Regions from separate parts of the Thermus islandicus DSM 21543 genome, predicted to be linked through region 2. Evidence: riboswitches for the same ligand, from Rfam matches in the RefSeq annotation. Region 2 holds a riboswitch; the other holds the start of a gene.
The links. A riboswitch is a leader RNA that binds a small molecule or an ion and turns the genes downstream of it on or off. The one in region 2 is predicted to bind cobalamin.
Positions count from the first base shown of each region.

Region 1: linked by a shared signal. The riboswitch ahead of H531_RS0105150 (ABC transporter substrate-binding protein) and the one ahead of H531_RS14705 (hypothetical protein) in region 2 are both predicted to bind cobalamin.

Region 1 covers NZ_ATXJ01000003.1:234,569-249,590, forward strand. Annotated here, with positions in the region: gene H531_RS0105100 (50S ribosomal protein L11 methyltransferase) at 1-592, shown strand, start outside; gene H531_RS0105105 (16S rRNA (uracil(1498)-N(3))-methyltransferase) at 594-1,280, shown strand; gene H531_RS0105110 (hypothetical protein) at 1,277-1,696, shown strand; gene H531_RS0105115 (AEC family transporter) at 1,655-2,557, opposite strand; gene H531_RS0105120 (Rossmann-fold NAD(P)-binding domain-containing protein) at 2,567-3,397, shown strand; gene H531_RS0105125 (carbohydrate ABC transporter permease) at 3,394-4,200, opposite strand; gene H531_RS0105130 (carbohydrate ABC transporter permease) at 4,200-5,309, opposite strand; gene H531_RS0105135 (ABC transporter substrate-binding protein) at 5,364-6,599, opposite strand; gene H531_RS13430 (ROK family transcriptional regulator) at 6,596-7,738, opposite strand; cobalamin riboswitch at 7,858-8,016, shown strand; gene H531_RS0105150 (ABC transporter substrate-binding protein) at 8,151-9,005, shown strand; gene H531_RS0105155 (FecCD family ABC transporter permease) at 9,002-10,030, shown strand; gene H531_RS0105160 (ABC transporter ATP-binding protein) at 10,017-10,769, shown strand; gene H531_RS0105165 (hypothetical protein) at 10,750-11,070, shown strand; gene H531_RS0105170 (SDR family oxidoreductase) at 11,165-11,902, shown strand; gene H531_RS13435 (hypothetical protein) at 11,968-12,156, shown strand; gene H531_RS0105180 (serine hydrolase domain-containing protein) at 12,167-13,327, shown strand; gene H531_RS0105185 (APC family permease) at 13,324-15,022, opposite strand, start outside.
Region 2 covers NZ_ATXJ01000002.1:170,004-185,025, reverse strand. Annotated here, with positions in the region: gene H531_RS0103430 (2-isopropylmalate synthase) at 1-1,483, opposite strand, end outside; gene ilvC (ketol-acid reductoisomerase) at 1,515-2,528, opposite strand; gene ilvN (acetolactate synthase small subunit) at 2,525-3,037, opposite strand; gene ilvB (biosynthetic-type acetolactate synthase large subunit) at 3,117-4,805, opposite strand; cobalamin riboswitch at 5,096-5,249, shown strand; gene H531_RS14705 (hypothetical protein) at 5,340-5,597, shown strand; gene cbiB (adenosylcobinamide-phosphate synthase CbiB) at 5,612-6,466, shown strand; gene fbp (fructose-1,6-bisphosphate aldolase/phosphatase) at 6,486-7,577, opposite strand; gene H531_RS0103395 (pyridoxal phosphate-dependent aminotransferase) at 7,700-8,704, shown strand; gene H531_RS13820 (HEPN domain-containing protein) at 8,701-9,246, shown strand; gene H531_RS0103380 (cobyric acid synthase) at 9,233-11,146, shown strand; gene H531_RS0103375 (glutamine--tRNA ligase/YqeY domain fusion protein) at 11,178-12,824, shown strand; gene H531_RS0103370 (hypothetical protein) at 12,821-13,249, opposite strand; gene H531_RS0103365 (DUF3234 domain-containing protein) at 13,242-13,553, opposite strand; gene H531_RS0103360 (TlyA family RNA methyltransferase) at 13,571-14,278, shown strand; gene H531_RS0103355 (aspartate-semialdehyde dehydrogenase) at 14,265-15,022, opposite strand, start outside.

The DNA of each region.
Region 1 (15,022 bases), on a different contig from region 2:
CTGGATGAAGGCTTGGCGGCGGGACCTGAGGCCCGTGTTGGCCCCGCCCTTCGTGGTCCTCGCCCCGTGGCACGCCTTCGCGGAAGAGGGAATCCCCCTTCGCATTGAGCCGGGCATGGCCTTCGGCACCGGGCATCACGAGACCACCCGGCTCGCCCTCACCGCCCTCGCCCGCCATCTCCGCCCCGGGGAGCGGGTCTTGGACCTGGGGACGGGCAGCGGGATCCTGGCCATCGCCGCGGAGAAGCTCGGGGGGAGGGCCGTGGGCGTGGACCTAGACCCCTCGGTCCTCCCCCAGGCGGAGGCCAACGCCCTAAGGAACGGGGTGCGTCCCCTCTTCCTGGAGGGGAGCCTCGAGGCCGCCCGCCCTTTCGGGCCCTTCCACCTCCTGGTGGCGAACCTCTTCGCCGAGCTCCACGTGCGCCTCGCCCCCGCCTACCGGGAGGCCCTCCTCCCCGGGGGCAGGCTCCTCCTCACCGGCATCCTCCAGGAGAAGGCCCCCGGGGTGCGGGAGGCCCTCGAGGGGGCGGGGTTCAGCCCCCTGGAGGAGCGGGCGGAGGGGGAGTGGGTCCTCCTCGCCTACCGGAGGTAGCGTGCGCCCCCACCGCGCCTATAGCCCTGGCCTCACTGGGGTCCTCCCTTTGGCGGAGGGCCGCCACCTGGTGGAGGTTCTGAGGGCCCGGGTGGGGGACCGCTTCACCGTGTTTGACGCCCAAAGGGAGGCCCTGGCCGAGGTGGTGGACCTGGGCCCCCCGGTGCGCTACCGCATCCTGGAGGAACGGAGGCCCGAGCGGGAGGTGGGGGTGGAGGTGGTCCTCTACATGGCCCTCCTCAAGGGGGATAAGCTTGCCGAGGTGGTGCGGATGGCCACGGAACTGGGGGCTACCCGGATCCAGCCCCTCATTACCCGGCATTCCGTCCCCAAGGAGATGGGGGAGGGGAAGCTCAGGCGCCTTAGGGCCATCGCCCTCGAGGCGGCGAAGCAGTCGGGGAGGGTGGTGGTCCCCGAGGTCCTCCCCCCCATTCCCCTGGAGGCGGTGCCCGGGGTGGCCCAGGGCCTGGTGGCCCACGTGGGGGCGAGGGCCCGGGTGCGGGAGGTCCTGGACCCGGGAAGGCCCCTGGCCCTCGCCGTGGGGCCGGAGGGCGGGTTCGCCGAGGAGGAGGTGGCCCTCCTCGAGGGGCGGGGCTTCACCCCTGTGAGCCTGGGGCGGCGGATCCTCCGGGCCGAGACCGCAGCCCTTGCCCTCCTCGCCCTCTGCACCGCCGGGGAGGGGCGATGAGGCCGCCCCGCTCGGAGGGCCTGGGAAGGCGTTGGGGCCTCGCCCTTCTCGCCCTCTTCCTCGGGGCCTGCCGCTTCACCTTTTTGCCCCTGGACCCCGGAACCCCCCCTCCGCCCGAAAGGCCCTTCGTGGTGGCCCGCCTAGCGCCCGAGGGAGGGGAGGCCCGGCTTTCCCTCAGGGTGGAGCGGCTTTCTGGGCCGGGCTACCTCCACCTCCAGTGGTTTCGGGGGGAGCGTCTCCTCCTGGAGAAGGCCCTCTTTTTGGAAGGCCCCGGTCTCTACCAGGTCCGCTTTCCCCTGGGCGAGGGCTACCACCGCCTGGTCGGGCTCTGGGGGGGGAGGCCCCTCTTCCAGCTGGACCTGGGGAGCCCCTCCCTACCGGATCCCGATAAGGTAGAGGACCAGGGGGATCGTTAGGAAGGCCAGGAAGGTGGAGGCCACCACGCTCCTGGCTACGCGGCCCGCGTCGCCGCCAAACTCCCGGGTGAGGAGGAAGGCGTTCACCGCCACGGGGGTGGCGGACTGGAGGACCAGGACCTGGTGCTCAAGCCGGGGGAGGCCCAGAAGGAGCCCCACCCCGTAGGCCACCAGGGGAGCGAGGAGGAGCCTCAGGGCGCTCGCCGTAGCCTCAAAGGCCCCTACCCGGAAGGGGGTCTTCGCCATCTGCATCCCCAGGGTGAGGAGGAGCACGGGGATCGCCGCCTGGCCCACGAGCCTCACCCCCTCCTCCAGGCGGAGGGGGGGGTCCATGCCCGTGGCCTTGAGGAGGAGGCCCAGAAGGAGGGCGTAGAAGAGGGGGAGGCGGAGGGTGAAGAGAACGCCCTCCTTCAGGCCTCCTCCTCGGAGGAAGGCCGGGCCCAGGCCGAACATGGCCACGCTGGAGAGGAGGAAGTAGACCACAGCCCGCCTGAGCCCTTCCTCTCCCAGGGCGAAAAGGGTGAGGGAGAGGCCCATGTTGCCGGAGTTGGGGAAGAGGCTGCAAACGAGAAGCCCCTTGGTGGCCTCCGGGGGCAGCCTAAAAAGCCTTCCCGCCCCCAGGATTCCCAGGTAGAGGAGAAGGTAGGTGAGCGTATAGCCCAAGGCGAGCCCCAGGAGGCCTTCCCGGGTGTAGGTCGCCCGGTACACGCTGTCCAGGATCAGGGCCGGCACCAGCAGGTAGACGGTGAGGCGGGAGAGGGTGCCGAGGTCCATCGCCATCCGCCTGCCCGCCACAAACCCGGCGTAGACCACCAGGGCCACGGGCCCCACGGTGTTGAGGAGGGCCTCCATGTGGGGCATTCTAGGGGTATGCCCACCTATCTGGAGCTTTCCGAGGCCATAAGGCAGGTCCTTCTGGGGGAGGCGGTGGCCCCCAGGCGGCAGGTTCTCCCCATTCCCGGGGGAAGTTTCCTGGTGATGCCCGCCGCCGACTCTGAGTGGGCGGTGTGCAAGCTGGTGACGGTGGAGCCGGGGAGGACGCCCGCCGTCCGCGCCGAGGTCTGGGCCAGGAGGCTCGCCACCGGGGAGGTCTTCCGCCTGCCCGGGGAGGAGATCACGAGGAGGCGCACCGCCGCCCTTTCCCTCCTCGCCGCCCACCTCCTCGCCCCGAGGCGGGAGGGGGCCCTCCTCCTGGTGGGGCCCGGGGCCCAGGGGGAGGCCCACCTCGAGGCCTTCGCCGAGGCCTTTCCCCTGACCCGGGTCCTGGTGCGGGGAAGGGGAAAGGAGCGGGTGGAGGCCCTCTTGGAAAGGGCCCAGGGGATGGGCCTGGCGGCCGAGGCGTGGGCGGGGGAGGAGGTACCCGGGGACGTGGCCTTCGTGGTCACCGCCACCCCGAGCCCTACCCCCGTCCTCCCCGGGCGCCTGCCCGAGGGGGTCTTCCTGGCGGCGGTGGGTTCCTTCCGCCCGGACATGCGGGAGGTGCCCGAGAGCCTGGTGCGGGAGGCCGCCCTTTACTGCGACACCGAGGACGCCCTCCTCGAGGCCGGGGAGCTCCAGGGGGTGGGGAGGCCCGTGGTGACCCTGCGGGAGGCCCTTTTGGGCCGGAGGAGCGAGGGGCGGTTCGTCCTCTTCAAGAGCGTGGGCCACGCCCTCTTTGACCTGGCGGCGGTACGGGCCTACCTGGGGTCTTCCCCAGATTAGCCCTTCACCGATCCCGCCAGGAGGCCCCTGAGGAAGTACCGCCCCAGCAGGATGTACACCAAAAGGGTGGGCAGGGCCGCCAGGATGGCCCCGGCCATGGGCAGGTTCCACTTCACGGCCTCCCCCCCGGCGAGCTGGGCCAAGGCCACGGTGATGGGCTGGCTTTCGGGCCGGGTGAGGGTCACGGCGAAGAGAAACTCGTTCCAGATCTGCGTGAACTGCCAGATGGCCACCACCACGAAGGCGGGGGCGGAAAGGGGCAGGATCACGCGGCGGAAGACGCCGAAAAACCCCGCCCCATCAATCCGAGCGGCCTCCACCAGCTCGTCCGGGATCTCGCTGTAGTAATTTTTGAAGATTAGGGTGACGATGGGGATGCCATAGACCACGTGGACCAGGACGAGGCCGGAAAGGGTTCCGTAGAGCCCGATGGCCTTGACGAAGTGGAACAGGGGGATGAGGACGCTCTGGTAGGGAATGAACATCCCAAAGAGCATGAGAGCGAAGAGGAGGCCCGACCCCCTGAAGGGCCACTTGGCGAGGACGTACCCGTTCAGTGCCCCCACCAAAGCGGAGAGGCAGGTAGCAGACAGGGCGAGGACCAGGCTGTTTTGGAACTTGGGCCGGAAGGCTTCCCAGGCGATACGAAAGCTCTCCCAGTAAGGGGGGGACGGCCAGCGCCACACCGTGTCCAGGGTGATCTGGGCGGGTTCCTTGAGGGCGGTGAGGACCACGAGGTAGACGGGCAGGAGGAAGAAGAGGGTGGCCAGGAGGAGGAAGCCGTACAGGAGGACCCGCCCCATCAGCGCCGCACCTCCCGCCGGAGCTGGCTTGCCAGGTAGGGGATCACCACTACCGCCACCAGGAGGAGGAGGAGGATGCCGATGGCGGCGCCCTTGGCGAACTGGTTCCCCCGGAAGGCCAGGAGGTACATGTAGATGGCAGGCACGTCCGTGGGGGCGTAGTCCAGGCCGGCCATAGCGAAGACGAGGTCAAAGATCTTGAGGGCGATATGCCCCAGGACGATCATGGCCGAGAGGGTGATGGGGGCGAGGAGGGGGAAGACCACGTGGCGGTAGGTCTGCCACTCGCTGGCCCCATCCACCTTGGCCGCTTCCAGCACCTCTACGGGAATCCCCCTTAGGCCCGCCAGGTAGAGGGCCATGGTGTACCCGGACATCTGCCACACGGCGGCCAGGATCACCCCCACCAGCGCCAGGCTGAGGCCGTGGGGCTCGGGGTAGGGGAGGAGGTGGACCCGCTGCCCCAGGGTGAGGGCCCAGAGGAGGAGGACCCCTCCGGAGGCCGCGCTCCAAAGGAGGCGCCTTCGCTCCCCCTCCCGGTAGGCCCGCCAGGCCACGTGGAGGAGGACCAGGCCCACCACCAGCGCGGTGTAGAGGGGGAGCCGGTTCCAGTCAAAGACCAGGGCCTGCTCCCGGGTGGTGAGCCAGGGGAAGCTGAGGGGGGGCAGGCCGAAGAGGGTGGGCAGGACGTTCACCCCCCCCTGGGGCTGGAGGAGCCAACGCCAGATGGTTCCTGTGACCACGAAGGATAGGGCCATGGGGAAGAGGAAGACCGTGCGGAAGAAGCCCTCTCCCTTGGGGCCTCGGTCTAGGGCCAGGGCGAGGAGGAGGCCGAGGCCCAGGCTTCCCGCCATGAAGAACAGGGTGAAGAAGAGGAGGTTGATGGCGCTTTGGCGGAAGCGCACGTCCACGAACCCCGTGAAGAGCTCCCGGTAGTTCTCCAGGCCCAGGAAGCGGAGCTTGGGGTGGAGGGCCAGGGCCTGGGCGGGGTCTTTCCCCCAGTCGGTGAGGGAGACCCAGAGGTTCTGCCCGATGAAGCCGTAGACGAAGATCCCCACCGCCAGGAGCGAGGGGAGGAGGACCAGAAAGGCCGTGATCCGGTCGCGCATCCTTCCTCCGGGAAAAAGCCCGTGGGGGCCACCGCCCCCACGGGCGTTGCTCGCTTAGCGCCCGAGGCCCACCTGGCTGGCAATGGCCTGGGCGGCGTTCGCCGCCGCCTGGGGGCTCTTGGTCTGCTGGAAGATCTCCATCACGGTGCCGAACTGGCTCATGAAGCTTTCCGGAGCCACAGCCCCGTGGACCAGGGAGCCCACGATGCGGTTAGACTTCCAGTCCTTCATCGCCGCCTGACCGTAGGCGTTGTACTTGGCGGGGTCGGAGTCCAGCCGGGCGGCAATGGAGCCTTTGAGGGGGTTGAAGGTGTCCTGCCCCTCCTTGGAGCCCACGAGCTTAAGCCAATTGAGGGCGTTCTGGCGGTTCTTGGCCCCCTTGGGCAGGCCAAAGGAGTCGGAGAGCATCATGAACACTCCCTGGGTGCCGGGGGAGGGAGCCCAGGCGAAGTCCGCACCGGGCTTTAGCTTCAGTGTGGTGGTCATGTAGCCCGCGGCCCAGTCCCCCATGATGTTGAAGGCGGCCTGCCCTTGGACCACCCGGTCCACCGCCTGCTGCCAGGAAAGCCCGGCGGCGTCCTTGTTGGCGCAGTCCAGCACCTTGCCGAAGGTCTCCCAAACGGCCACCGCCTTGGGATCGGTGAACTTTAGCTTGCCCTTCCAGAGGTTGTTCCACCCCTCCGGGCCGAGGAGGCCCAGGGCCACGCTTTCCCAGAGGTGCTGTTGCGTCCAGTTCTCCCCCAAGGCCAGGGGGGCCTGGAGCCCCTTGGCCTTCAGGGTCTGGCAGGTGGCCAGGAACTCGGCCCAAGTCTTGGGCGGCGCGACCCCCCACTCCTTGAGCTTGGCCGGGAGGTACCACATGACGTTGGAGCGGTGGATGTTCACGGGCACGCTCCAGATGCCTCCCCTATAGGAGATGAGGTCCAAAAGCCCCTTGGGGAAGGCCTGGAGCCAGCCTTCCTGCCGGAAAAGCGGGGTGAGGTCTTCCATCCGGTCGGCCACCACCCAGGTGCCGATGAGCTCCTGGCCGGCGTGGACCTGGAAGGTGTCCGGAGGGTTGCCGCCCAGCATCCGGGTCTTGAGCACCGCCTTGGCGTTGACCCCCGCGCCCCCGGTCACGGTGGCGTTGATCACTTCCACCCCGGGGTACTTCTGCTTGTAGAGCCGGATGAGGGCCTCGAGGGCCGGGCCCTCGTCCCCCGCCCACCAAGAGAAGATCTCCAGCTTGCCCCCTTGGGCCAGGGCGCCAAGCCCCAGGGCCACACCCGCGGCCAAAAGCCACTTCCTCATACCGACCTCCTTTGCGACGTGGGCCTTTGCGCCCACAAGCCGCCCAGCTCAAAGAAACGGGCCAGGAAAAGGCTGGCTCCGCCCACTGCCGGGGCCAGGTGCCCGTAGACCGAGGGCTGCACCGGGAGGGCCCGGTGGGCCTCGAGGAAGGCGTGGGCTTCCAGGGAGCGGCGGAGGGGGGCCTCCAGGTAGGGGAAGAGCTCCGCCGCCTTGCCCCCCACCACCACCCGGGCGGGGTCGTAGGCCACGGCCAGGTTGGCCAGAAAGCGGCCCAGGGCCTCCCCCAGCTGGGCCAGGGCCCGAAGGGTCAGGGGGTCGCCCCGGCGGGCCCGGGCGAGGAGGGCCTTTAGGTCCCCCGCCCCGCCTCCCCGGGCGGCCAGCAGGGAGCCGAGGCCGAGCTCGGTCTCCAGGCAGCCTGGCCTTCCGCAAGCGCACGGCCTCGCCCCCTCCCCCAGCCAGTGGCCCACCTCCCCCGCGGCCCCATTGGCCCCGCGCAGGAGCCGGCCCTCCGCCACCACCCCTACGCCCAGCCCCGAGCTCAGCACCACGTAGGCCAGGTGGGTTTCCCCGTGCAGGAAGACCTCGGAGAGGGCACTGGCCTTGGCGTCGTTCTCGGCGAGGAGCGGAAGGGGAAGGCCCGAGGGGGGCGTGAGGTCCAGGTCCTTCCAGCCCAGGTTGGGGGCCAGGAGGAGGCGGCCCTCCACCACCACCCCGGGCAGGGTAAAGCCCAGGCCCAAGGCCCCCTCGGAGAGGGAAAGGGCTTCGCGCAGGAGCCGCCTCAGGCGCTCGCTGAGCCCTGCCTCGGGGGGGTGGGCCCATTCCTTGGCCCAAAGCACCTCCCCCCGCCAGTCCAGGGCCAAAAGCACCGTGCCCTCCACGCCGATCTCCGCGCCCAGGGCGAAGCGGGCCCGGGGACGGAGGTGCAGCAGGGTACCCGGACGGCCCAAGGCGGGGGAGGTAAAGGCCCCTTCCTCTAGGAGGCCCTCCTGGAGGAGCTCGTCCACGAGGCGGCTCACCGCGCTCTTGGCCAGGCCGGTGAGCCGGGAGAGGTCGGCCCGGGTTAGGGGGCCCTTCCGCAGGCCCTCGAGGATGGCCCGGCGGTTCAGCCTGCGGATTTCCTGCGCGTCTCCTTTGCGCACCCCGCCCCCTTTAGTTCGTTCCCAGGACTAAGCAAACCACCACCTTCCCTCCCTGTCAAGCCCCTTGCCCTTTCCGCCCTTTGGCCTTAGCCTTGGGGTAAGGCCCGCTAGGGCCCCACAGCCAGGTCCGTTGCCCTGGTGCCTGGGCGCGTAGCCCCGGCTTAAAGTGGGGAAGTCCGGTGCAAGTCCGGCGCTGTCCCGCAACGGTAACCGGCCAAGCCTCAGGCCTTTCTTCGCAGGCCGGAAGCCCGAATACCTGCCAGGGCCGCCTGCCCCTCCCCAGGGCGGGCACCTCACGCGGATGGGGGAGCCGTGGGGGACAAACGCCTCTTGGCCTTTGGCCCCTGCCTCCCGGCAGGGGTTTTTCCCTACCTCCCCCGGGCCTGGCCCTAGCGGCCTTAGGGAGGTAGGCATGAGAAAGCTGGTTTCCCTTCTTGCGGTTCTGCTGGCCTTTGCCCTAGCCTTTCCCCTCACCGTTACCGACGATCTGGGGCGCACGGTCACCCTCAAGGCCCCATCCAAGCGGATCGTCACCATGCTCCCCTCGGTGACGGAGACGGTCTGCGCCCTCGGGGCCTGCGACCGCATCGTGGCCACCGACAACTACTCCGACTGGCCGGAAGCCGTAAGGAAGCTCCCCAAGGCGGGGGGCCTTTACAACCCCAACCCCGAGCTCATCGTCTCCCTGAAGCCGGATCTGGTCCTGGTCTCCAAGTACGGGAGGCTCTACGAGACCCTGGAGCGGGCCGGGCTTACGGTGTACGCGGTCAGGACCGAGACCTACGAGGACATCTTCCGCACCGTGCGCACCCTGGGGAGGCTCTTGGGCCTTCCCGCCGCGGCGGAACGCCTGGTGGCCCAGATCCAGAAGGAGGTCTACCAGGAGGAGGCCAGGGCGGCGAAGGCGAAGACGAGGCCCCGGGTCTACTACGAGATTGACCCCACACCCTACACCGTAGGGCCCGAGAGCTTCATCGGGGTGCTGATCCAAAAGGCCCGGGGGGTGAACATCGTGCCCAAGGAGCTCGGGCTTTTCCCCAAGATCAGCCCCGAGCTCGTGGTGGAGAAGAACCCCGAGGTCATCGTGGCCACGTACCCGAACGCCCTGGAGACCCTCAAGAAGCGTCCCGGCTGGGACCGGATCGCGGCGGTGCGCACGGGGCGCATCTGCGTCTTCACCGGAGGGGAGGACAGCCTCCTCTCCCGCCCCGGTCCCAGGGTGGCCCAGGGCCTTAGGCTTCTCGTGGACTGCTTCCACCGGCCGTGACCCTCGCCCTGCCCCTGGCCCTGAGGCGGAGCCTGGTCTTTGCCTGGCTCCTCGCCCTTCTTCTTCTGGCCCTGGTCCTGGGGGTGGGCCTGGGGGCCGTTCCCCTCTCCCCGGCAGAGGTAGTTCGGGCCCTCCTTGGGCAGGTGGAGAATCCCATCGTTACCGAGCTTAGGCTCCCCCGGGTCCTGGGAGGGATGCTGGTGGGCGCCGCCTTGGCCCTGGCGGGGGCCGCCTTCCAGGGTCTCTTCCGCAACCCCCTCGCCGACCCTTACCTGATGGGATCGGCCTCGGGTGCGGCCTTCGCCGTGACCCTCTTCGCCTCCTTCCTCGGAGGCCTTGCCCCGGCTTTCGCCCAGCACGGGATCTTCCAGAACCTTCCCCCCTCCGCCACCCTCTTTGGCTTTCTTGGGGCCCTTGCTGCCACCCTCCTCACCCTGGTCCTGGCGGGAGGCGTGGCCCGTACCCAGGAGCTCGTGCTGGCCGGGGTCGTGGTGGGGAGCGTCCTGACCGGGGCCACCACCTACCTCATGCTCCAGGATGCGGACCGGGTGCGGGCGGTCTTCGCCTACACCCTGGGGAACCTGGCCTTCCTAGGCTGGCCTGCGGTGCGGGGCCTAGCCCTCCTGCTCCTTTTGGCCGTGCCCCCTCTCCTCTTCCTGGGAAGGGCGCTCAACGCCCTGCAGCTCGGGGAGGAAACCGCAAGGAGCCTGGGGCTTCCCCTGGAGGCCCTGAAGCTCCTTCTCCTCCTCTCTGCAAGCCTCCTCACTGCGGCCGCCGTGGCCCAGGCGGGAATTATCGGCTTCGTGGGCCTGGTGACCCCTCATGCCCTGAGGCGGCTTCTGGGGGAGGACTACCGCCTGCTCCTGCCCGCAAGCGCCCTTGGCGGGGCGGTCCTCCTCGCCCTGGCCGACCTCCTCGCCCGCACCCTTGCCCGTCCGGCCGAGCTTCCCGTGGGGGTGGTGACCACCCTCCTCGGGGGGCCCTTCTTCCTCTACCTCATGTGGAGGCGCCGTGGGTGGGCTTGAGGCTAGGGGGATCGTGGGGCCTTTTGCCCTGAAGGGGGTGGACCTCGCCCTGGACCCGGGGGAGTGGCTCGCCCTCCTGGGCCCCAACGGCTCGGGGAAGACCACCCTCCTAAGGGTGATGGCGGGGCTTCTCCGCCCTCGAGGGGGGGAGGTGTTCCTGGAGGGGAGGCCTCTCCGCGCCTACGGGCCCTACGAACGGGGGCGGCGCCTCGCCTACCTGCCCCAGGGCGGCCCCTACCCCGAGGGGCTTCTGGTGGAGGAGGTGGTGCGCCTGGGGAGGCTTCCCCACCTCGGGCTTTGGGGGCGGGAGGGGAAGGAGGATCGGGAGGCGGTGGACTGGGCCCTCGAGGTCAGCGGGGCCGCCGCCTTCCGGGGCCGGCCTCTCGGTACCCTCTCCGGCGGGGAAAGGCAGCGGGTCCTCCTGGCCCGGGCCCTGGCGGCGAGGCCCAAGTACCTCCTCCTGGACGAGCCCACCACCTTCTTGGACCTGGAGCACCAGGGGGGGGTGGTGGCCCTCCTCAGGCGCCTGGCGAGGATGGGGGTGGGGGTGCTCTCCGTTCTCCACGACCCCAACCAGGCGGCCCTCGCCCACCGGGTGGCCGTCCTTAGGGGGGGCCAGCTCGTGGCCCAGGGAAGGCCCGAGGAGGTGTTGCGGGAGGGGCTCCTGGCCGCCCTCTACGGCCCCGGGGTCCGGGTGGCCCACCTTTCGGGGAGGCCCCATGTCTACCTGGACGGATAGGGCGAGGCTCTTTGTGAAGGGCAAGGCCTTCCTCCTGGACCTGGGGGAGGAGGTGGCCTTCTACACGGAAGGAGGCCCGAGGAGGGCCCGGTACCTCCTGGTGGGCAGGCTCTCCCCGCCGGAGCGCTTCCGGCTCGGCCTGCCCCCTGCGGGGGTGCTCCACTACCCCCTAGGGGTAGATCCCCTGGACTTCGCCTGGGAGGGGGGAACCCTGGCCTTTCCGGGCCTCCGGGTGTACCTCGAGGGGCCGCCGGAATTCGTGGAAACCCCCTACTACGCCTGGGTGGTCCGGGGCGGCTAACTACCGGGGCCCGCATGGGGTGTCGCCCTTGACACCGGGCGGGGGCACCGGGTAGGGTGGGCCTACCGACCGTCCGGTCGCTAGGGGGTGCGGGATGCGGCTCAAGGACAAGGCGGTGCTGATCACAGGGGCGGCCCACGGCATCGGCCGGGCCACGCTGGAGCTCTTCGCCAGGGAAGGGGCGAGGCTTGTGGCCTGCGACCTGGAGGAGGGCCCCCTAAGGGAGGCGGCGGAGGCGGTGGGGGCCTTTCCGGTGGTTATGGACGTAGCGGACCCCGCTTCCGTAGAGCGGGGTTTTGCCGAGGCCCTGGCCCACCTGGGCCGCCTGGACGGGGTGGTCCATTACGCCGGGATCACCCGGGACCACTTCCATTGGAAGATGCCCCTGGAGGACTGGGAGCTCGTGCTCAAGGTGAACCTCACAGGGAGCTTCCTGGTGGCCAAGGCGGCCTCCGAGGCCATGCGGGAGAGAAACCCGGGGAGCCTGGTCCTCACCGCGAGCCGGGTCTACCTGGGGAACCTGGGGCAGGCGAACTACGCCGCCTCCAAGGCGGGGGTGGTGGGGCTCACCCGGACCCTGGCCTTGGAGCTTGGGCGGTGGGGGATCCGGGTGAACGCCCTGGCCCCGGGGTTCATTGAGACGCGGATGACGGCCCAGGTGCCGGAGAAGGTGCGGGAGAAGGCCATCGCTGCCACGCCCTTGGGCCGGGTGGGGAAGCCTTTGGAGGTAGCCTACGCCGCCCTCTTCCTTGTCTCCGACGAGTCCAGCTTCATCACCGGCCAGGTCCTCTTCGTGGACGGGGGGCGGACGGTCGGGGCGGCCCCCGCCTGAGATCACCCCATGCGGGCTTGCGCCCGCATGGGGGCCCCGGTGGCGGGAGGGTGTAGGCTTAGGGCATGCGGGTTCTCGGCTGGTTTCTCCTCCTTGTGGGGCTCGTCCTCGCCTGGTTCCTCCTGAGCCCCTTCGTGGCCCTGGCCCTCGCCCTCTTGGGGGCCGCCCTCGGCCTTTTGGGCTTGGCTTTTGCCCTTGGGGCTTCTTCTCCTCGCCCTCTGGCTCCTCCTGAGCCCGAGGAGGCCCGTTCCTGAGGGGTGGTGAATGGACTTCCGGAGGCTTGACGCCTACTTCCGGCGCATGGTGGAGGAGGGCCTCCTCCCTGGGGCCCTGGTCCTCGTGGCCCGGGGAGGGGAGGTGGCCTTCCTGGGGGTCTACGGGTACCTGGACCCGGGGCGGGGGCTTCCCATGCGGGAGGACGCCTTCTTCCGCCTCTACTCCATGACCAAGCCCTGGGTTTCCGCCCTGGCCCTCACCTTCGTGGAGGAGGGCACCCTCTCCCTGCGGGATCCCCTAGAGAAGTACCTGCCGGGCTTCGCCGCCCTGAAGGTAGGCCGGGAGGTAGGGGAGGAGGTGGTCCTCGAGCCCCTGAGGCGGCCCGTCCTGGTCTACGACCTCCTCCGCCACACCGCGGGCTTCACCTACGGGGTCTTCTTCCGCTCCCCGGTGAAGCGCCTCTACCTCGAGGCCGGGGTGGACCGGTTTGACCTCTCCCGGGAGGCCTTCTTAAGCCGCCTCGCCGCCCTTCCCCTTCGCTTCCAGCCCGGCGAGGCCTTTGAGTACGGGCTTTCCACGGACGTCCTGGGCCACCTCCTTGAGGCCCTGGCGGGGAAAGGGCTGGCGGAGCTCTTGGAGGAGCGGGTCTTCCGCCCCTTGGGGATGAAGGATTCCGGGTTCGTGGCCCAAGACCCCACCCGCCTGGCCCAGCCCTTCCCCCAGGACCCCGAGACCGGCCGGAGGATCGTCCTCCTTCCCGTGGAGGCCCCGCCTCCCCGCTACGCCGGGGGGATGGGGGGGGTGGGGACGGCCTGGGACTACCTTCGCTTTCTGGAGGCCTTAAGGACGGGGAAGGGCCTCCTCCACCCCTCTCTGGCCCGCCTCATGACCCAAGACCACCTGGGCCCCCTCTACCCGGAGGGGCTCAGGCGAGGCCTGGAGTACCTGCCGGGGCCGGGGTACGGGTTTGGCCTGGGGGTAGCGGTGCGCCTCGCAGGGGGGATGGCTCCCGGCCACCCGGGGGAGTTCTACTGGGCGGGGTTCGGGGGCACCTACTTCTTTGTGGACCCCGCGGCCGGCCTCACCGCCCTCCTCTTGGCCCAGGCCCCAAACCTCCTCGCCGTCCTCGAGCCCGAGCGGGCCCTTCACTCCGTTTACGGGGACCGCATGGGGCTTACCTTCAAGACCCTGGTGTACGGGGCCCTCTAGCCCTCCACGTGGACGAAGGGCCTGCGGTCCCGGTCGGGCTCGGCCCGGCGCAGGACCTCGTGGGTTAGGGTCGGGATGTCCCCCGTGCCGAAGAGGAGGAACTCCGCCGCAGCCTGGAGAGGCGGGTCTTCGGACCACTCAAAGTAGATGTGGGGGCGCTTGCCCGTGCGGTCCCTCACGTGGAGGAGGAAGGCGGCCAGGGTGTTGGGCACGGCGGTCCCCAGGATGCGGAAGACCCGGTGGTCGGGGTGGTTTATGCCCCAGACCTTGGCCTGGGTCTTGAACTCCGAGGGGTCGGTCACGTAAATCTCCACGAAGTATACGGGCTCCCGGGAGGGCAGGCGGGCGGCTTCCCGGATCCGCCGCTCCTTCTCCCCGTAGCCCGGACGGGGCCGGGGCCTGTGGGCCACCAGGTGGATGGGGGCCTCCTGGGTGCGCAGGCTCTCCAAGAGCTTTTCCGCCGTCTCGTCCAGGAGGAAGGCTTCCACCCGGAGCTCAAAGGAGCGCAGGGCCCTCGAGGTGAGGGAGATGAGGAGGGTGGCGGCGATGAAGAAGGCAGCGATCTTGACCCCGTCGGGCCTCTCCAGGACGTTGGCCACCAGGACGTAGAGGAAAAGGGGGAGGAGAAGGGTGTAGAAGCTTCCCCGCGGCTTTCCCTCCCGCTGGGCCAGGAGGCTTGCCGCCAGGGCGGCCGAGGTCATCACCACCAGGACCCCGGTGGCGTAGGCCGCGGCCTGGGCCTCCACGCTGGCCCGGAAGAGGAGGGTGACGGCGAAGGCCACGCCGGTGAAGAAGAGGACCAGGACCCGCCGGTTTCGGGCCCACTCCGGGGCCATGCCGAAGCGGGGCAGGTAGCGGGGCACGATGGTGAGGAGGCCCGCCATGGCGCTGGAGCCGGCGAACCAGAGGATGGCGATGGAGAAGAGGTCGTAAAGGGAGCCGAACCCCTCGCCCAGGTAGTGGTGGGCCAGGTAGCTGATGGCCCGGCCCGAGACCTCTTCGCTCCTCCACAGCGACTCCGGGATAAGGAGCGTGGTGGCCGTCCCTGCCCCCACCAGGAAGACGCCCATGATCAAGGCGGCGGCGAGGAGGAGCTTGTGGGTTTCCCGGATGCGCCCCAGGGGCTTCTCGGGGTCGTCGTCCTTCCGGCCCCGGATGAGGGGCATGACCGCAACCCCGGTCTCATAGCCGGAAAGGCCCAGGGCCAGCTTGGGGAAGGCGAGGAGGGTGGCGAAGAGGAGGGCCTCCGGGGAGGGGTGGGTTTGCCAGAGCTTCTGCCACCACCCCTCCAGGTGCGCGGCGCTCAGGTGGGGGAGGGCGGCGGCCAGGGTGAGGGCGTTGAGGGCCAGGTACCCCAGGGTGAGGGGCACGGCCAGCCCGATGGCCTCGCGGAAGCCCAGGTAGAAGACGAAGCCCAGGAGGGCGATCAGGAGGAGGGTGAGGCCCATCTGCTGCCCCTGAAGCCAGGGGGGGGCCAAGGGGTTGGCGATGAGGTGGACGGCGGCGTCGGCGGCCGAAAGGGTGATGGTGACGATGAAGTCCGTGGCCATGAAGCCCAGGACCACCAGGACCACCACCTTCCCCCGCCACCCCGGGAGGAGGTGGCTTAGGAGCCCTACCGAACCCTCTCCGTGGGGGCTTTCCTCCGCCACCCGGCGGTACACGGGGTAGACGGCGACGAGGGCGAAGAGAAAA
Region 2 (15,022 bases):
GGAAGGCCCGGGCGCTGGCCTCAATGATGTCCGGGGAGACCCCCATGCCCACGGCCTGGAGCTCCCCAAGCCGGAGGCGCACCGTCACCTGCCCCAGGGCCTCCGTGCTCCCCGTGACCGCCTCCACCCGGTAGAGCTCAAGCTCAGGGGTCAAGCCGATGGCCTCCTCCAGGGCCTTGTACACCGCGTCCACGGGGCCGTCCCCCGTGTGGGTGGCCACCCTTTCCCCGTCCGGGGTCCTCACCTTGACCGTGGCCGTGGGCAGGAGGCCGGAGCCCGAGAAGAACTGGACGTGGAGGAGCTCAAAGAAGGTGGAGGCGGGCTCCCGCTCGCTTTCCACCAGGGCCTGGAGCTCCTCGGCGGAAAGGGGCCCCTTCTTCTCGGCGATCTCCTTAAAGCGGGCGAAGAGGAGCTTGAGCTGGTCCTCCGTGAGGTCCTTGTAGCCCAGGTCCTCGAGGGCCTTTTTGAAGGCGGCCCGGCCCGAGTGCTTGCCGAGCACCAGCACGGCGGGGCGCCTCCCGATGAGCTCGGCGTCCATGATCTCGTAGGTGCCCCGGTGCTTGATGACCCCGTCCTGGTGGATCCCCGACTCGTGGGCGAAGGCGTTGTCCCCCACGATGGCCTTGTTGGGGGGAATGGGCATCCCGGTGTAGCGCTCCACCAGGCGGCTCACCCGGTAGATCTCCCGGGTGTTCACCTGGGTGTAGGCCCGGTAGAAGTCCCGGCGTACGTAGAGGGCCATGACCACCTCCTCGAGGGAGGTGTTCCCCGCCCGCTCCCCGATGCCGTTGATGGTGCACTCCACCTGGCCCGCCCCGTTCAGCACCCCCGCCAGGGCGTTGGCCGTGGCCAGGCCCAGGTCGTCGTGGGTGTGGGTGGAGATGACCACGTCCCGCCCCCGCACCACCTCGTCGCGGATCCTGCGGATCAGGGCCCCGTACTCCTCCGGGGTGCCGTAGCCCGTGGTGTCGGGGATGTTGATGGTGGTGGCCCCGGCCTCCACGGCCACCTCGTAAAGCCGCTTCACGAAGTCAAAGTCCGCCCGCATCACGTCCTGGGCGGAGAACTCCACGTCGTCCACGTAGCGCTTGGCGTAGCGGACCATCTGGTCCGCCATCTCCAGGACCTCCTCCTCCGTCTTCTTGAGCATGTACTGGAGGTGGATTTTGGAAGCCGAGGTGAAGACGTGGATCCTGGGCTTTTCCGCCCGCTCCAGGGCCTTGGCCGCCTGGTCAATGTCCAGGGGGTGGGTGCGGGCGAGGGCGGCGATGACGGGCCCCTTGACCTCGGTGGCGATGCGCCTTACCGCCTCAAACTCCAAAGGCCCCGATACGGGGAAGCCCGCCTCGAGGATGTCCACGTTGAGCCGGGCCAGGGCGTGGGCGATCTCCAGCTTCTGGTCCAAAGAGAGCGCCACCCCAGGGCTTTGCTCGCCGTCCCGAAGCGTGGTGTCAAAAATCCGGATGTGCCTCTCCTTCTCCATGGCTCACCTCCCAAGTGCCCCCACAGCGCCCCTAGCCTACTTCCTCCAGCACCCGGGCCTTCAGGAAGGGCATCATGGCCCGAAGCCTCGAGCCCACCTCCTCAATGGGATGCGCTGCCCACCGCTTGCGGTTCGCCTCCAAGACGGGGGTCCCGGCCTGGTTCTCCAGCATCCACTCCCGGGCGAACTCCCCCGTCTGAATCTGGCGGAGGATCTCCCGCATGCGCCGTTTGGTCTCCTCCACGGGCACGGCCACCTCCCCCCGGGTATAGTCCCCGTACTCGGCGGTGTTGGAGATGGAGTAGCGCATGCCCTTTAGCCCCGCCTCGTAGATGAGGTCCACGATCAGCTTCACCTCGTGGACGGTCTCAAAGTAGGCCATCTCCGGGGGATAGCCCGCCTCCACCAGGGTCTCAAACCCCGCCTGGATGAGCCGGGTGAGCCCCCCACAAAGCACCGCCTGCTCCCCGAAGAGGTCCGTCTCCGTCTCGTCCTTGAAGGTGGTGGGGATGACCCCGGCCCGGGCCGCCCCGATGGCCTTGGCGTAGGCGAGGGCGGTGGGGAAGGCGCTTCCCGAGGCGTCCTGGTGCACGGCCAAAAGGGCCGGGACCCCGCTTCCCTTCTGGTACTCCGAGCGCACCAGGTGGCCTGGGCCCTTGGGGGCCACCATCCAAACGTCCAGGTCCCGCCTAGGCTTGATCTGGCCGAAGTGGATGTTGAAGCCGTGGGCGAAGGCCAGGGCCCCTCCCTCCCTGAGGTGGGGCTCAATCTCTTCCCGGTAGACCCGGGCCTGGTGCTCGTCGGGCAGGAGGACCATGACGATGTCGGCCTCCCGCACCGCCTCGGCCACGGGAAGGACCCGGAGGCCTGCCCTTTCCGCCTTCTCCCAGCTCCTCGAGCCCGTGCGCAGGCCTACCCGCACGTCCACCCCCGAGTCTTTGAGGTTCAGGGCGTGGGCGTGCCCCTGGGAGCCGAAGCCCAAAACCGCCACCCTCTTGCCCAAGAGAAACCCCAAGTCCGCATCGTGCTCGTAGTAGACCTTCATACCGCCTCCTTTTTTTCCCGTAGCTTGAGGACGCGCTCCCCGCGGCTCATGGCCACGGCCCCGGTGCGCATCACCTCCAGGATCCCGTAAGGCCTCAGGGCCTCCACGAAGGAGTCCACCTTCTTGGAGTCCCCGGTGAGCTCCAGGATAAGGCTCTTGTGGGCCACGTCCACCACCCTCGCCCGGAAGGCCTCCTGGATGTCCTTCACCGCCAGGCGCTCCTCGAGGCCCCCCACGTGCACCTTCACCAGGCAAAGCTCCCTTTCCACGTGGGGCTCGGTGTGGTCCGTGACCTTGAGGACCTCAATGAGCCGGTTGAGTTGCTTCTCCACCTGTTCCAGGGTGCGGTCGTCGCCGGAGACCACCAGGCTAATCCGGGAGAGGCCCGGCTGGTGGGTGGTACCCACGGCCAGGCTCTCCAGGTTGAAGCCGCGCCTTGCGAAGAGACCGGTGATGCGGTTCAGCACCCTGGGGTGGTCCTGGACCAAAACAGAGATGATGTGCCTCATACTCTCTCCAAGCTCCTTCGTCCAGAGGGCAAGTCTTTGGCCGTGGCTCCCCTCATGGCGAAGCCAAGACGGGCTGGCCTCAGGCCCCCACCTCCTCCTTCTCCCGCGGGTCCTCCACGATCATGTCCTCGGCCGCGCCCCCGGCGGGGATCATGGGGAAGACCCCCTCCTCGTGGTAGACCTTGAACTCGGCCACCACGGGGCCGTCGGCGTTTAAGACCGCCTCCACCCCACGCCTCAGGTCCTCCTTCCGCTCCACCCTCACCCCCTTGAGGCCGTAGGCCTCGGCGAGCCGGGCGAAGTCAGGGTTGGAGTCGGCGAGGTACACCTCGCTGTAGCGGCGGGCGTGGAAGAGGTCCTGCCACTGGCGGACCATGCCCAGGTAGCCGTTGTTCAGGATCACCACCTTCACGGGGAGCTTGTACTTCACCACCGTGGCCAGCTCCTGCAGGGTCATCTGGAAGGAGCCGTCCCCGTCAAAATCCAGGACCAGCTCCCCCGGGCGGGCGATCTGGGCTCCGATGGCGAAGGGAAGCCCCACGCCCATGGTGCCAAGACCCCCGCTGGTGAGGAAGCTCCGCGGCCTGGTCACGGGGAAGAACTGGGCGGCGAACATCTGGTGCTGCCCCACCCCTGTGGTGACGATGGCGTTGCCCCCGGTGGCTTCGTGGAAGGCCCGGATCACCTCCTGGCTCTGCAGGTGGGGCTTGGGCTTGATGCGCAAGGGGTAACGGGTGCGCCATTCCTCCAGCTCCCGCCACCAGGCGGCAAGCCTGAGGGGCTTGGCCCCCTTGAGCATCTCCTTGAGGACCAGCCTCGAGTCCCCCACGATGGGGATGTGGGTGCGCACCACCTTGCCGATCTCCGCGGGGTCAATGTCCACGTGGATGATGGTGTGGGCGTGGGGGGCGAAGCGGGAAACCTTCCCCGTCACGCGGTCGTCAAAGCGGAGGCCGAGGGCAAGGATCACGTCTGCGTGGTGGATGGCCCGGTTGGCGGCCACGGTGCCGTGCATTCCCGGCATCCCAAGCCACAGGGGATGGTTTCCGGGGAAGGCCCCAAGGCCCATCAGGGTGGTGATCACCGGCAGGCCCGTCTTCTCGGCGAAGGCGAGGAGCTCGGCGTGGGCGTGCTGCGCCCCGCCCCCCACCATGAGGACGGGCCTCTCGGCCTTCTCCAGGGCGTCCAGGGCCCGCTCTATCTGCTTGGGGTGGCCCTTCAGGGTGGGCTTGTAGCCGGGAAGGTCCAGCTTTGCGTCCAACTCGCCGGTGAACTCGGCAAGCTGCACGTCCTTGGGGATGTCAATGAGGACCGGGCCCGGCCGGCCCGTGGAGGCGATGTGGAAGGCCTCCTTGACGATGCGGGGAAGGTCGTTGACGTCCTGGACCAGGTAGTTGTGCTTGGTGATGGGCATGGTGACCCCGGTCACGTCCGCCTCCTGGAAAGCGTCGGTGCCGATCAGGGCCCGGGGGACGTTCCCGGTGATGGCCACCACCGGGGTGGAGTCCATCATGGCGTCCGCCAGGCCTGTGACCAGGTTCAGCGCCCCCGGCCCCGAGGTGGCCATCACCACCCCCACCCGGCCCGAGGCCCGGGCGTAGCCGGTGGCGGCGTGAACACCCCCCTGCTCGTGCCGCACCAGGATGTGGCGGAGAGGGCTATCGTAAAGGGCATCGTAGGTGGGCATGATGGCCCCGCCGGGATGGCCGAAGATCACCTCCACCCCTTCCCGCTCCAGCGCCTTTAACAGTGCCTCCGCTCCCTTCATCTCCCCCTCCTAAACCAAGGCCCCCCGGGTTTTCCGGGGGGCCTATGGATGCGCCTTAAACCGCTACACCCCACCCCCCGCTGGCCCTACGATTAGGACCAGCGCTAGGGATAGGGCGAGAACCGCGCGCATCTTGGCCCTAATGGTAACCGGGCTCGTGAAGGGTGTCAAGAGCCCGGAATTAGGCGCAAGGGCAGAAAACCCACCCGCCATAGGCGAGGAGCCCCCGGGCTTGACGAAAGGCGGGGGAAGGGGTAAAACCTAGGCCAAGCCCCCCAAGGGGGGCCCGTGCGGCTGGGGTGCCCCAGGGCCCGGATGTCCTGGGGCGGCAAAGGGGGAAGACCGGTGAAAGTCCGGCGCTGTGCCGCAGCGGTAACCGGCCCAAGCTACGTGCCTTCCGTCTAGGCTGGAAGCCCGAATACCCGCCCCGGTGCGCGCCTCACCTGCCCCCGAGCAGGGGCGAAAGGAGGCAGCGATGAAAGAAAGCGGATCCCGGTTCAAAGCCCTTTTTTCCCCGCAAAAGGCAGGTGCTCCGTGACGGGCCCCGAGCTTTTGGCCGTGGCCCTGGGGATGCGCCACGGCGTGGACCCCGACCACCTGGCGGCGGTGGACGGCCTCGCCCGGGTGAGGCCCTCTCCCCTTAACGGCGTCCTCTTCGCCCTGGGGCACGGGGGGATCGTCACCCTGGGTCGGCCCGAAAAAGAGGCCCACTTAGCTCGGGTGGGCAACCTCCCGGGCTCCCGAAGGCCTCCCCTCCCCAGCCCTTCAGGTAGGCGAGGGGTGGGGCTTTAGGGCCAACCCCAAGAGTGAGCCTCCTCCTCGCCCTCCTCCTGGACGCCCTCCTGGGGGAGCCTCCGCCCCGGTTCCACCCTGTGGTCTGGATGGGGCGGTACCTCTCTTGGGCTTGGCCCAGGGTGAGGGGCCTTTGGTCGGGGGCCTGCTACTGGGCCCTGGGCGCCCTTCTCTTCGCCTTGCCCGCCTTCCTCCTGGACCTGCTCCTCCGCCCCCTGGCCCTGGGGTGGGCCTTCCTCGGCCTCCTCCTCAAGCCCCTCTTCAGCCTCAGGATGCTCCTTTCGGAAGTCCTTGCCGTGGAGAGGGCCCTTGGGGAAAGCCTCGAGGCCGGAAGAACGCGCCTTTCCCGGATCGTGAGCCGGAGGACGGAGGACCTCTCCCCGGAGGAGGTGCGGGAGGCGGCCCTGGAAAGCCTCGCGGAAAACCTCGTGGACAGCCTCCTCGCCCCCCTCCTCTACTACGCCCTCTTGGGCCTGGGGGGAGCCGCCCTTTACCGCTACGCCAACACCGCCGACGCCATGTGGGGCTACCCGGAGCACGGGGCAAGGGGCACCTTCGCCGCCCGGATGGACGACCTCCTCAACCTCCTCCCGGCAAGGCTTACCGGGCTTCTCCTCTGCCCGCCTAGGCTCTGGGGACGCCTCCTCCAGGAGGCCCGCAAGACCCCTTCCCCCAACGCGGGCTTCCCCATGGCCGCCCTGGCCCTGAGGCTCGGCGTCCGCCTAAGGAAACGGGGCGCCTACGCCCTGAACCCCCAAGCCCCCTCGCCGAAAGCAGCCCACCTGGGAAGGGCCCTCTGGTGGGTGGGCGGGGTAGGGTATGGGGCCGGGGTCCTGCTTTCCGGGCTCCTGGCCCCCTGGGGACGGTAGGCCCCGGGACGCCCCGGGTTCAGCTAAACTCCTGCTCCAGCTCCTTGAGCCGCTCGGCGATCCCGGTGTACTCCAGCTCCTCCATGGGCAACATGGCGGGGCCGTAGAAGCCCTGGCGCCGCATCTCCTGCGCCTTCTCCACCACCTTGGCCCGAACCGCGTCCCAGACGGGATCGGCGAAGAGGTCCACCGGACCGGTAAGGCGGCCCTCCTTCAGGGAAAAGCCCAGGGCACAGACCATGGGCACGCAGAAGAAGGTGGAGGCCGGGGTGTTGGCCTTCACGGGCATGAGGGGCAGGTGGTGGCTTCCCCGGGTATCCCCGGCCACGAAGGGGGCCAGGGCAAAGGGGGGGCCGAACTCCTCCGTGGCGGGGAAGATCTTCTGGGTGCGCACCAGGGCCACGGGATCGTCCTTACCCACGTAGCGCCCGGCGATGTTCCTGAGGCGGGTGGTGCTCACCACCGCCGCCACCTCCCCGTATTTTCGGGACCAGATGGAGGCTATGGCAAAGCGGTGGGAGTCCCGCAAGAGGGCAGCGATGTCGTAAAGCCGCTCGGGAGCATCCAGCTCAATGTAGCTATCCCGCTCCGTTTGCGCGAGGTCCATGATGCGGAAGCGGAAACCCGGCCTAAGCTCCGGGGAGAGGAGGAGGCCCGAGGAGTACATGGGGTCCGCGAAGGCCAGGTAAAGGGGCAGGTTGAAGGCCCCGGGCTCGGTCTTGTCCGCCGCCAGGACCATGAAGGGCTCGGAGGGCCTTTCCTCAACCTCCATCTCCGCCACCTGGGGACCGAGGCCGTGGAGGTTTCCCGTGAAGGCGTCCTTGAGGAGGTCCTGGCCTGCCCCGTAGAGCCCTTCCCGCTTCGCCACCTCGGTCCCCTCGCGAAAGGCTCTCCAGGCAAGCTCGTGAATGGCGGGGTGGGCCACCCCCCGGGTGTGGGAGAGAAGGAGGACGATATCATCCCCAATGTGGAAGACGTAGGCGTCCAGGAGAAGGCTCCCCTTGGCCTCCTCCACCACCTCCTTCACCTTGGCCAGCACCGCCGCACTCGGCAGGGTGTGCCCGCCTACGGAGCCGATATCCGCCTTGAGCACGCTCAAGGTGATCCTCATAGGACCCTCCATTTCCATGCTTCCACGGGGGCCGCCTTCCCCGCAAGCCAAGGCCTCCCCCCCCGGGGCAACCTTTAGCCCAGGCCCACATCCCAAGAGGCAGGACCCTGGAAAATGGGGGCGTGCTGGACGATGTGCTTCGGCCCATCCACGGGGGGCCCGACGGGGGTCCGGAGCCCCTCTACGACTTCTCCACCAACGCCAACGCCCTCGGGCCCAATCCGGTGATCCTGGAGTACCTCCAGCGGGTAGACCCGAGCCGCTACCCCGATCCCCTGTACCGCAAGGTTCACCGCCTCCTGGCCCAGGCCCACGGGGTGGCGGAGGAACAGGTGGCCGTGGGCACGGGGACAAGCGAGCTCATCCACCGCCTGGCGCGGTGGACCTACCTGCGGGGGCCCATGCTCCTCCTGCCCCCTACATTCAGCGAGTACGCCCGGGCCGCCAGGGCCCTGGACCTGCCCCTTTGGGAGGCAGAAGGCCCCGAGGCCTTCCTCGCCCTCCTGCCCCGGGCGAGCCTCGCCTTCCTCTGCGTTCCCAACAACCCCACGGGGGAGGTGTACGCCTTCTTGGAGGAAGCGGCCGCCCTGGCGCGGGAAGGGCACACGGCCTTGGTCCTGGACCTGGCCTACTACGAGCTCCTGGAAGCCCCTCCCGCCCTCCCCCATGGGGTGTGGCGCCTTTACAGCCCCAACAAGGCCCACGGCCTCACGGGGGTGAGGGCCGGGTACCTTGTGGCGCCCTTGGACCTTACCCATTTCCGGAACCTGGCCCCAAGCTGGCCCGTGTCCGTCTATGGAGAAGCCCTCCTCCTCGGACAGCTGGACCCGGCGGCGCAGGCCTGGCTCCGGGAGAGCCGCAGGGAGCTCTACCGCCTGCGGCGCCTCCTGGCGGAGGGGCTTAGGGGGCTCGGCCTCGAGGTCCGGGAAAGCCCCGCCAACTTCCTCCTGGCCCGCGTAGGCCGGGCCACGGAGGTGGCCAGGGCCCTAAGGGAAAGGGGCATAAGGGTGCGGGACGGCACCAGCTTTGGCCTTTCTGAATGGATCCGCCTTTCGGCCCAAGGCGAGGAGGCCATTGGGGCCCTCCTCGAGGCCCTGGAAGGGGTTCTTGCTAGACTGGGGGCATGACCCCGGGGCTCGCCCGCTACCTGGAGGAGGCCCTCTACCTCTTCGGCTCCCACGCCCGGGGGACGGCGGACCGAAGGTCGGATCTGGACCTCCTGATGGTGGCCCGCACCTCCCTCCCCTTAAGCGCATCGGCCTCGTCCTGGAGCTCCTCCAGGATGCCCCCCTCCCCGTGGAGGCCATCGTCCTCACCCCCGAGGCGTTCCAAGAGCGCCGGAACCTCCCCTTCCTCCAAGGGGTGCTACGGGAGGCGAAACCGCTTTATGAGCGTGGAAAAACGCCGGCTTGAGGCCCGCCGCTGGCTCGCCCAAGCCTGGGACGACTGGGAGGCGGCAAAGGCCCTCCTGGAGAGGGGCAAGCACGCCCAGGCTGCCTTTCTTGCCCAGCAGGCCGGGGAGAAAGCCCTAATCGCCCTGGGCCTGGACCCCTGGGGCCACAGCCTCACCCGGCTCCTCCAGGATCTCCCTCCGGAGGAAGCCAAGAAGGCCCTGGAGGACGCCCAGGCGATCCTAAAAGCCGTGGGGGGGCGCCTTGAGAAGGGGTAAGGCCCTCATCGTTTGGGGCACGGGGAGCGGGGTAGGGAAAAGCCTCTTCGCCGCAGGGCTTCTCCGCCACTTCCGCAGGCTCGGCCTGAAGGCCGCCCCCTTTAAGGCTCAGAACATGGCGAACCACGCCCGGGTGGCCCAGGGGGGGGAGGTGGCCACCGCCCAGTGGCTCCAGGCCCTGGCCGCAGGCGCCGAGCCCGAGGTGCGCATGAACCCTGTCCTGGTCAAGCCCTTCGGGGAGAAGGGCGCCCAGGTGGTGGTGTGGGGTAAGGTGGACCCCAGGCTCTCCCGGCTTCCGTGGCAGGAGCGGAAGCCCCACCTCGAGGCCCCCATCCGCGAAGCCTTGGAAGGCCTTCTGGCCGAGTACGACCTCCTTGTGCTGGAAGGGGCGGGAAGCCCGGTGGAGCGGAACCTCTGGCCCGACCTGCCGAACCTCAAGGTGGCGGAGTGGGCGGAGGCCAAGGCCCTCCTGGTGGCCGACGTGGACCAGGGAGGGGCTTTGGGGGCGCTTTACGGCACCTTTGCCCTCCTGGGAGAGCACCGAAGGAGGCTCGTGGGTTTCGCCTTCAACAAATTCCGGGGGAACCTGGAGCTCCTAAGGCCCGCCTACGGCCTCCTTAGGGATTGGACCGGCCTCCCGGTCCTCGGCACCCTCCCCCTGCTCCCCCTCGCCTTCCCCGAGGAGGACGGCTTCCGCCACCGCCTCGAGGGGAAAGAAGGCCCCAAAGTGGCCATCCTCCGCTACCCTCACGCCGCCAACCTGGACGAGTTCTGGCCCCTTGCGGAGCTCGCCCGGGTCCGGTACGCCACCCTCCCTGAGGAGGCAGAGGGAGCAGAGCTCCTCGTCCTCCCGGGAAGCCGCCTCCCGGCGCGGGACCTCCCCTGGCTCAGGGCCTTCCTCCCTCTGCTAAAGCGGCACCTGGAAGAGGGCAAGCCCGTCCTCGCCGTATGCGGCGGTGCGGAGATGCTTTCCCAAGCCCTTCTGGACGAGGAGGGGGTGGAGGAAAAGGGGGCCTTCCCCGGCCTGGGCCTCCTCCCCTACCGGGTGAGGATGGTGGCGGAGAAAACGGTGGAGAAGAGGCGGGTGCGGCTTCAGGGGCTTTCGGGCTACTGGGGAAGGCTCGAGGGCCTCGAGGTGGAGGGGTACGAGATCCACCACGGCCAAGGCCTCCCCCTCTTCCACCAGCAAGGAAGCCTGCTCGCCACCTGGCTCCACGGCCTCCTGGAGAACCCCGGGGTGCAGCAGGCCCTCTTCGGGCGGAAGGCGAGGGCCTTGGAGGAGAGCCTAGACCGGCTGGCAGACGCCCTGGAGGAGCACCTGGACCTAAAGCCCCTCTACCAGGCCTTAGGGCTTTCGGGCGGGCGCTTACCCGCAGGGATGCCTAAGGCCCCCGACCCTCCCCCATCCCCCGGCCTCGTGCTCCTCCTGGGAGGGGCGAAAAGCGGCAAAAGCCGCTTCGCCCAAAAGCTCGCCGGGCCCTTCGCCACCCTCATCGCCACCGCTGAGGCCAGGGACGAGGAGATGGCGGAAAGGATCCGTCAGCACCAAGCCGAGCGCCCTCCCACCTGGGAGACCCTGGAGGAGCCCTTAGACCTCGTGGGAGCCTTGGCGCGGGCCCGCTACCCCACGGTGGTGGTGGACTGCCTGACCCTGTGGGTGGCGAACCTCCTGGAGAGGGGACTGGACCCCCTGGAGGAGGCGAGGCGGTTCCTAGGGGCGGTGGGGGAAAGCGGCAAGCGGGTCATCGCCGTAAGCAACGAGGTGGGCATGGGCATCGTCCCCGCCCATCCCCTGGCCCGCCGCTACCGGGACCTCCTGGGCCGGGTAAACGCCCTCTTCGCCGAAAAGGCCGAGGTCTACCTCCTCGTGGCGGGCAAGGCCCTCCGCCTTGGGACGTAGCTTTGGGCCGGTGGGGGGGTACACTTTTCTTATGGGCCTTGTGCCACCCTGCTTCATCACCGAGATCGTGGAAAGGGACCTCCGGGAGGGAAAGTACGCGAAGCTCCGCACCCGCTTCCCCCCCGAGCCCAACGGCTACCTCCACATCGGCCACGCCCGGAGCATCGTTTTGAACTTCGGCCTGGCCCAGGACTATGGCGGGGAGTGCTACCTCCGCATGGACGACACCAACCCCGAAACGGAAAAGGAGGAGTACGCCCGCGCCATTGAGGAGGACGTGCGCTGGCTCGGTTTCGTCCCGGACGGCGTCTTCTACGCCTCGGACTACTTTGACCGGATGTACGCCTGCGCCCTCCTCCTCATTGAGGAGGGGAAGGCCTACGTGGACGACCTCCCCGAGGAGGAGATGAGCGCCCTAAGGGCCGAAGGAAAGCCGAGCCCCTATCGGGAGCGCAGCGTGGAGGAGAACCTGGATCTTTTCCAGCGGATGGCCCGAGGGGAGTTCCCCACGGGTAGCCGGGTCCTCCGGGCCAAGATAGACCCAGCCCACCCCAACTTCAAGCTCCGGGACCCCGTCCTCTACCGCATCGTCCACGCCTCCCACTACCACGCCGGGAACCGGTGGGTGGTCTACCCCATGTACGACTACGCCCACCCCCTCGAGGACTTCATTGAGGGCATCTCCCACTCCCTCTGCACCCTGGAGTTTGAGAACAACCGGGCCATCTACGACTGGGTCATTGAGAACGTCAGGGGCAAGTGCGGTTTCCCCGAGGCCCCAAGGCCCCACCAGTACGAGTTCGCCCGGTTGGACCTTACCCACACCGTGCTTTCCAAAAGGAAGCTCATCCAGCTGGTGGAAGGGGGCTTGGTCTCGGGCTGGGACGACCCCAGGCTCCCCACCCTGCGCGCCCTGAGGCGGAGGGGGGTGAGGCCCCAGGCCATCGTGGAGTTCGTGCGCAAGACCGGGATCTCCCGCAACGAGGCCCGGATTCCCATGGACCTCCTCGAGGAGGTCATCCGGGACGACCTGAACCCCATCGCCCCCAGGGTCTTAGGCGTGGTGGACCCCCTGAAGGTGCGCCTCACCAACTACGAGGGAGAGGAGTGGATAGAGGCCCCCTACTGGCCCCGGGACATCCCCAAGGCGGGGAGCCGCCCCCTCCCCTTTTCCGGGGAGATCTACATAGAGCGCACCGACTTCAGCCTCAATCCCCCCAAGGGCTGGAAGCGCTTTGCCCCGGGCCAGCGGGTGCGCCTCCGGCACGCCTACGTCATTGAGCTGGAGGACGTGGTGGAGGAGGGAGGAGAGGTCAAGCTCCTCAAGGCCCGGGTGGTCCCGGGCACCTTGGGGGCAAACCCCGAGGACGGGATGAAGCCCAAGGGGGTGATCCACTGGGTCTCCGCACGGCACGCCCTCCCCGTGGAGTTCCGGCTCTACGGCCGCCTCTTCCTCACCGAGGATCCCGAAGAGGGCGGGGAGTTCCTCAAGAACCTGAACCCCGAGGCCCTGGTGGTGAAGCGGGGCTTCCTTGAGCCGAGCGTGGCCCAAGACCCCGAGGACACCCGTTACCAGCTGGAGCGCCTCGGCTACTTCTGGCGGGACCCCGTGGACTCTAGGCCCAGCGCCTTGGTCATGAACCGCATCGTGCCCCTCAAGGAGGGGTACCGGGCCTAAAGCCCTACGCTCAGGCCCAAGGCTCCGCCCACGCCAAAGGTTCGGGCGGGGGCCAGGTAGTAGACGGGGTGGAGCTCCAAGTAGACCCCCACGAGGGGTAGGGGCAGGTTGAGCCAGGTGCCCAAGACCCCCCGCACGCCCCCCTGGCCCGCCCCGTCCCGGGGAAGGGAAAGGGTCGGCCCGCTACCGTAGAAGGCCCCCAGGCCCAGGTAGAGGTCCGTGAGGGGGACCTTGAAGAGGAGGTCCACCCCCCCTCCCAGGGCCTCGAGGCCTGCCCCAACGTACACCCGCCCCTCGGCCAGGAAGGGCACAAGGGCGAAGCGCAGACCTCCCTGAAGCCCGAAGGGACTCCCCAGGCTCACCTCGGCCTTCTGCCCCAGGGCGAGCCCTGAGGCCAACACCAAAAGCCATGCCCACTTACGCATCCCGCACCTCCTTCAAGAGCTCCTCCACCCGCACCACCCGCGCCCGGTGGACCCCAGGGCGGTAGTCTACCAGGACGGCCTCCACCTGAAGCATCCCCAGGGCCCTGAGGAACGCCTCCTTCAGAGCCCGGCTCTCCAGGGAACTCACCCGCATACCAAGCCCCTCGTGGTGGGCGAGGAAGGCCTCGGCCAGGGACCTCTTGGTCCAGATGCCGGAAAGCCGCCGCCCCGGGGCCTCCACCACCAGGTGCTCCCCGGGTTCCCCCTCCAGAACGTACCAGGTACCGGAAAGCTCCGGCTCCACCGGTCCATAATACCCTCGTGCGCCTGGACCGGTACCTGGTGGAGAAGGGCCTTGCGGAGAGCCGGGAGAAGGCCAAGCGCCTCATCGCCGAGGGGAGGGTGCGGGTGGAGGGGAAGGTGGTCACCAAGCCCGCCCACCCCGTGCCCGAGGGGGCGGAGGTGGCCCTTCTCGCGGCGGAGCGCTACGTGGGCCGGGGGGCGTACAAGCTCCTCGGGGCCCTGGAGGGCTTCCCCGTGGCGGTGGCAGGAAAGGTAGCCGCAGACTTGGGGGCCAGCACGGGGGGCTTCACCCAGGTGCTTCTGGAAAAGGGGGCGAAGCGCGTGTATGCGGTGGACGTGGGCAAGGGCCAGCTCCACCCCTCCTTGCGCCAGGACCCTAGGGTGGTGCGCCTCGAGGAGCAGGACGCCCGCACCGTGCGCCTGCCCGAACTCGTGGACCTCGCGGTCATGGACGTTTCCTTCATCTCTTCTACCCTTCTCCTCCCCAACGTGCACGCCCTCGTAAGACCAGGGGGAGAGGCCTTGGTCCTGGTCAAGCCCCAGTTTGAGCTCGGGCCGAAAGCCCACAAGGGGGTGGTGCGGGAGGAGGCAAAGCGGGAGGAGGCCCTGAAGCGGGTGCGGGAGAAGGCCCTAGAGCTTGGCTTCCAGGTCCTGGGGGAAAGGGAAAGCCCCCTCCCGGGCAAGGAGGGGAACCTGGAGTACTGGCTTTGGCTCAGGCGCCCTTGAGCCACTCCTCGGCGATTTGCACGGCGTTTAAGGCGGCCCCCTTCAGGAGCTGGTCCCCCACCACGAAGAAGTCCAGGCCGTTCTCAAAGGCGAGGCTCTTCCGGATCCGCCCCACCTCCACGTCCCACTTGCCGCTCGCGGTGAGGGGCATGGGGTAGCGCTTGGCCTCAGGCTCGTCCACCACCTCCACCCCCGGGGCTTCCCTTAGGACCTCCCGGGCCTCCTCTGGGGTCACGGGGCGCTCAAACTCCACGCTTACCGCCTCGGCGTGGGCCCTTAAGGTGGGGACCCGCACCGCCGTGGCACTGACCTTTAGGGAGTCATCCCCGAAGATCTTGTGGGTTTCCCAGACCACCTTCATCTCCTCCCGGGTGTACCCGTTCTCCTGGAAGGCGTCTATGTGGGGGATGACGTTGAAGGGGAGGGGGTGGGCGAAGGCCTCCGCCTTGGGGGTTTCCCCGTGGAGGAAGCGGTGGGTCTCCCGGAGGAGCTCCTCCATGGCCTTCGCCCCGGCCCCCGAGGCCGCCTGGTAGGTGGCCACGATGACCCGCCTGGCCCTAAAGGCCCGGTGCAGGGGCCAGAGGGCCATGGCCAGGATGGCGGTGGTGCAGTTGGGGTTGGCGATGAGGCCGCGGTGCTCAAAGATCCTCTCCCGGTTCACCTCGGGGACCACCAGGGGCACCCAGGGCTCGTAGCGCCAGGCGCTGGAGTTGTCCACGACCAAAGCCCCGCCCTCCGCCCACA